Regions from separate parts of the Serratia sp. D1N4 genome, predicted to be linked through region 1. Evidence: riboswitches for the same ligand, from Rfam matches in the RefSeq annotation. Region 1 holds a riboswitch; the other holds the start of a gene.
What was found. Region 1 has a riboswitch for cobalamin ahead of btuB (TonB-dependent vitamin B12 receptor BtuB). Riboswitches for the same ligand answer to the same signal wherever they lie in the genome.

Region 1 (3,117 bases):
TCTGTGTTGCACTGGTATTCTGGATTGGATTCCAATTGAAGAGACGTGATTCTGCCGCGCAATAAGCTTTATTCTCAATGAAATGGCGGGCATCGAGCCCGCCTGATAATCTATCAGCGGCGTTCCAGCAACACACCGCATTCCATATGGTGGGTGTAAGGGAACTGATCGAACAGCGCCAGGCGGCTGACTTTGTGGGTTGCCTGCAATGTTGCCAGATTGGCGCACAGCGTTTCTGGGTTGCAGGAAATGTACAGAATGCGTGGATAAGCCTGCACCATCTTCACTGTATCTGCATCCAGCCCGCTGCGTGGTGGATCGACAAAAATCGTCTCGCAATTATAACTCGTTAAATCAATCCCTTTCAGCCGGTTGAATTCGCGCACGCCGTTCATCGCCTGAGTGAAATCCTCCGCCGCCATGCGGATGATCTGCACGTTGTCGATCTGGTTGGCCGCAATATTGTACTGGGCTGCGGCAACGGAAGGCTTAGCGATTTCGGTAGCCAGCACGCGATCAAAGTTGCGTGCCAGCGCCAGTGAGAAGTTGCCGTTACCGCAATACAGTTCCAACAGATCGCCTTGCGAATCCTGCGTGACATCCAGCGCCCATTCCAGCATTTGCACGTTCATTGCGGCGTTGGGTTGAGTAAAGCTGTTCTCTACCTGGCGATAGATCATGTCACGACCGGCGACCGGCAAGACTTCGTCGACATAATCCTGATCCAGCATAATTTTCATCTTCGACGCGCGGCCAATCAATTGCACATCAAAGCCCTGTGCGCGTAGCGCATCGCGCAGTACCGCTGCATCTTGTTGCCATTGTTCATCCAGCTTGCGGTGATACAGCAGCGAGGCAATGATTTTACCGCTCTGCGTGGACAGGTAATCAATCTGGAACAGCTTATGGCGCAGCACCGGGTTGGGTTTGATGGCGGCGATCAACGCGCTCATCAGCCGGTTAATCAGTTCGCTGGCGGCTGGGAAGCTGTCGACGCGGATGCGCTGTTTGGTCTGTTGATCGAACATGATGTGGTACATCTCGTCTTCATCATGCCAGATACGGAATTCCGCACGCATACGGTAGTGGCTGACTGGCGAGCGGAACACCTCCGGCTCAGGCGCCGTGAACGGTGACATCATCGTTTTCAGACGGGCAGTTTTCTCTGCCAGTTGGTCGTCATAGCGTTCAGTGGGCAAAATTTCGGGCGTCATGGGGTTCTTCTCGTCAGGCAAATTGGATCAGCGTGGATTGTAGGGAATCAAGCCGTGAAGTCCAGTTTTGTTAGGTTCGCGACCTTATTGGCTGTCTAGACATCTATTTTCATTGATCGTAGCATGGCCGTCCGGCCTCAAGCAGCGAGTGAAAAGGGAATCCAGTGTGAATCTGGAGCTGACGCGCAGCGGTATGGGGAAGTCACGGCGATAGCGTTTTTACGCAGACACTGTCCACTGCTGGATGGGAAGTCATCGCCCGGTGTCGGTTGCCCACGGCAATCTGCAAATCCCAAGCCCGAAAACCTGCCGGTGTACGTCGCACAATCCATGGCCGTCGCGAATTATCGGCTGTGATCCTGCGGCATCCGCCAATTAAGTTTGGATGCTTTTCTTTATGACAATGATAAAAAATACACTGCTGGCGGTGGCCTCCTCCGTGACGGCAGTTTCTGGATGGGCGCAAGACAACACCACAACCAACAACAGCGATACCCTGGTGGTGAGCGCCAATCGCTTTGCGCAGCCGGTTTCTTCCGTGCTGGCCCCGACCTCTGTTGTTACCCGTAATGATATCGATCGCTGGCAGGCCAAGAGCGTGGCCGATGTCATGCGCCGCTTGCCTGGTGTGGACATCGCGCAGAATGGCGGCCTGGGGCAAAGTTCCGCCGTCTTTATTCGTGGTACCGATTCCCGACATGTGCTGTTGTTGATTGACGGTATCCGCCTTAATCAGGCCGGTATCAGTGGCTCTTCTGATCTGAGCCAAATCCCGATTTCGCTGGTGCAAAAAGTCGAGTTTATTCGCGGACCTCGCTCTGCCGTCTACGGTTCTGACGCCATTGGTGGAGTGATCAACATCATTACTACCCGTGAGAAGGAGGGCTCTTCGCTTTCTGCCGGTGTCGGTTCGAATGGCTATCAGCAGTACGACGGTGCTACGCAACAGCAACTGGGGCAAAACACTGTTGCTACCTTGGCGGGCAACTATACCTATACCCGCGGGTTTGACGTGGTGGCCAACCTGCCGGACAGCTTTGGTAATCCGGCACAACCCGATCGTGATGGCTTCATGAGCAAATCGCTGTATGGCGAACTGCAACACCAGTTTACCGAGCAGTTGGGTGGGTTTGTGCGTGGTTATGGCTACGATAACAGTACGGCCTATGATGGTAGCTATGCAGACACCCGTCAGCTATATAGCCAGTCGTGGGACACTGGCATGCGTTATCGCGAGGGTATTTATGCCACGCAGCTAACGGCCAGCTACAGCCATAGCAAAGACTACAATTACGATCCGAAATATGGCCGCTATTCCCCCTCCGCAACCCTGGATGACGTCACACAATATAATGTGCAGTGGGGAAATAACGTCCAGGTTGCTCAAGGCAGTGTCAGCACCGGCGTTGACTGGCAGGAGCAGAAGCTCGAACCTGGCACCGCTTATATCACCGACAGCAAAAGCCAGCGCAATACCGGGCTGTATCTGACCGCACAACAACAGTTTGACGCTATTACCCTGGAAGGGGCGGTGCGTGGTGACGATAACTCGCAATTTGGTTGGCACAATACCTGGCAAACTAGCGCTGCGTGGGAGTTTGTTGAAGGCTATCGTGCAATTGCTTCTTATGGTACCGCATTCAAAGCGCCGACTCTTGGGCAGCAATATGGCGACTTTGCTGGTAATCCGAATTTAAAACCGGAAGAGAGCCAGCAGTGGGAAGGGGGCTTTGAAGGGCTGACTGGCCCGGTAAACTGGCGTGTGACGGGGTATCGTAACGATATCGATAACCTGATTGGTTATACTTCCAGCAGTTCCATTCCTGCTTATTACAATGTGGATCAGGCTATTATTAAAGGTATCGAAGCCACGGCCTCCTTTGATACCGGGCTATTTACCCAT
Region 2 (3,117 bases), 2.0 Mb from region 1:
CGAGGTATCACGCCCGACAATCCACGACAGCCTGCGGCGGCTTTCTTCCAGCCCGGCATGTTTCAGCGCGTGATGCACCTCCATCGCCGCATCTTCCAGGCAGCGCGCGGCCAGCAGGGTGTAGATCAGCCATACTTCGGCCAGCCAGCCGAGCCAGGGGTGGATCTGCGTCAGCAGCGTTAAAAATCCCCAACTGAGCAGCCACACCAGCCCAACGACCGTCAGCCACAGCAACCCGCCGCCGATCCTGAGCGCCCTTTCGCTGTGGCAAACGCGGCGGATCAGGCGTTGCAGCACGTTAATCAGGTTGCCGATCCAGCGCACCGGATGCGGCCAGTGCGGCGGATCGCCCAGCAGGCGGTCGAGTAGAAAAGCCACCATCCAGGCCGCCAGCGTCATAGCACACTCCTAGCCGCCGTCAGCCAGCGATCCAACAGGCCGGGGCGTTGTGCGAAGTGAATATGCAGATAGCTGGCCTGAGTGCGGCCAAGCTGATATCCCCCCTGCCAGCGCTGCACCGCAACGCCGTCGCGCCATTTGGCGCAGTCAAATACCGGCGTCAGCGGGCTGGAAAAATCGGAATAGTGAAACTCGTGGCCGCGCAGGGTTTCCCCCTCGGCGGCCAGCAAGGTGTCGGTACGGGCCTGCCATTGGCAATAGCCAAAACGCGTCAGGCGCTCCCCCATGCGGCTTTCCCCCGGCAAAATACCGATCATCCGGTGGCGCTGCCCGGCACTGTCGGTCAACCCTTGGCCGAGATACATCAGGCCGCCGCATTCGGCATAGATCGGAATGTGCCGCCGATGCGCCGTCTGTAGCGCGGCGTGCATCTGCGGGTTGGCCGCCAGCTGTGCCGCATGCACCTCCGGGTAGCCGCCGCCAAGGTAGATCATCTGGCAATCCGGCAACTGGCGATCGTGCAGTGGGCTGAAACGCTGGATGCGCACGCCCGCCTGTTCCAGCAGATCGAGGTTATCCAGGTAGTAGAAGTTAAAGGCGTCGTCTTCGGCCAAGGCCAGGGTTAAGCCTGCCGCCAGTTCAGGCGCGGGTAATACCGGGGGCTGTCCGGCCGGTTGGCGGGTCGATAAGGTTAGCGCCAGCAAGCGATCGAGATCGATATGGGCTTCCACCTGCTGCGCCAACTGCTGCCAGCAGGGATCGTTGCCAGCGGTGTCTTGCGCGGGAATCAGCCCAAGATGGCGCGACGGTAACGCCACCTCCGCCAGCACCGGCAAACGCCCTAAAACCGGCACGGCGCAATAACGTTCGATAGCCTGACGGATCAGTTGGTAATGGTGGTCTGAATTCACCCGGTTGACGATCACGCCAGCCAGTTTCAGCGCCGGATCAAACTGGCGGAAACCGAGCACGGTTGCCGCCACCGAGGTAGATACCGCTTTACCATCCACCAGCAGGATCACCGGGCAATCTAGCTGCTTGGCCAGCGCCGCGCTGCTGCAATAATTGGGGTCGATGCCATAGCCGTCATACAGCCCCATCACGCCTTCGATCACTGCCACATCGGCGTGGCGCAAATGCTGGTTATACAGGCCGTTGAGGGTTGCCGCTGGCAGCATAAAGGCATCCAGATTGCGCGATGCCACGCCGGAGACGGCACGGTGCCAGCCGGTATCCAGATAGTCGGGGCCGACCTTGAAGGGTTGCACGCGCAGGCCGCGCTGTTGCAGCGCCCGCAGGATGCCGAGCGTCAGCGTGGTTTTGCCACAGCCGCTGCCGGTGCCTGCGATCAGAAAAGCCCTTTTACCCGTTAGCTGCATAAAAAAATCCCGGCCACTCGGTCGGGATTCGGTGTCGAAAAGATACGCTCGCGCAGCGCCAACGCTGCACGTATCTAGTGACAACCCGCTTCCCTCCGAAGGAGTTGAATGTCTAGCCCCAAAGCACTTGGCGGTGCAGGTAGGTAGCTAACACCTTTGCAGCGTTAAGTACGAAGGGGGTAAGCCAACTGGCCGGTCTTCTGGCTTAGCGTCATCCTCATCCACTCCCTTCCCGATCTACAGATCAGTGGCATAACCAGCGCCTGGCTATACAGTGGAATCGTCAGCATCACAGCAGCGGGGGCTGCGGGGGATTGACACCCCCTTCCCAATCACAATTTATTCAGATTGTGAGTTATCCAGTTGGCGATAATAATTCTTTTACCTAGCTCATTTAAGCTATCAATTTATTAACATTGCGATAGCATTAAATATTTTCTCTATAGAATGTCTTACTGATAATAATTAATATACGTCAGCTAATTAATAAAAAAATGTTCAGTTTATTCTTTTGCGAAAAAAATGTGGCCATAGGATAGTAAAATATTGCTCTCTGATAATGGCTATGACTGTTACAGCAAGAGGTTCAGGCTTATTTTAAGATTCTATAAATAACAAAATATTGTTATCTGCCGCCGCCGCTCAATAGCGCCGTGCGTTACTCCACCAAATTGTGCTGTTCGATCGCCAGCGAGCGGAATGCCTGCGGCGTCACATTATAAGTCTGGCGGAATACCTTGCAGAAATAGCTGGTTTGCGAGAAACCCAGGTTTTTCGCAATGCTGGCGATACTCCAGTCACTGTGCTGTAACATTTCCCTGGCATTGGCCATGCGCTGCTGATTTATCCACACGTTGAAGCCAACGCCCTGATATTTTTTAAATAACTTGCTGAAATAGTAAGGGCTGAGATACACCTTGGCCGCCACGTCTTCAAGGCGCAACTCCTCTGAAAGATGAGCGTCAATATAGCGCAGCGCCTTTTTCATTTTCGCTTCATGCGGATTGGGCTGGCGCACCTTAGCCTGTTCTTTCGCCTCGTTATTATCTTTTATTACCACAAAGTTGAGATGCTTTTTCAGGCAGTTTTCCACGATCAGCTTCAGCAGATCCGCCGAGGCAATCACCCGTGAATATTCCATCACTTGCACATTATGGAACTCATCCAGCAGCGCCGGATCCTTTTGCCAGCAATCATCAACGCTGAGGATATCAATCAGCCCGACCTCCTGTTGCAGCCTGACCTGCCCGCACAGCACAAACCCCACCAAATGGCCGGCAATCACCAGCGGAATAGAGAAATCCGTCAAGCCTGCATGGCAGCGATAGATACAGGGTTC

Region 2: linked by a shared signal. The riboswitch ahead of ACX1CU_RS13990 (cobyrinate a,c-diamide synthase) and the one ahead of btuB (TonB-dependent vitamin B12 receptor BtuB) in region 1 are both predicted to bind cobalamin.

Annotation. Positions count from the first base shown of each region.
Region 1 is NZ_CM137274.1:5,159,831-5,162,947, reverse strand. It holds gene ACX1CU_RS23200 (YijD family membrane protein) at 1-65, shown strand, start outside; gene trmA (tRNA (uridine(54)-C5)-methyltransferase TrmA) at 114-1,214, opposite strand; cobalamin riboswitch at 1,333-1,542, shown strand; gene btuB (TonB-dependent vitamin B12 receptor BtuB) at 1,612-3,117, shown strand, end outside.
Region 2 is NZ_CM137274.1:3,118,114-3,121,230, forward strand. It holds gene cbiB (adenosylcobinamide-phosphate synthase CbiB) at 1-399, opposite strand, end outside; gene ACX1CU_RS13990 (cobyrinate a,c-diamide synthase) at 396-1,778, opposite strand; cobalamin riboswitch at 1,952-2,157, opposite strand; gene pocR (transcriptional regulator PocR) at 2,437-3,117, opposite strand, start outside.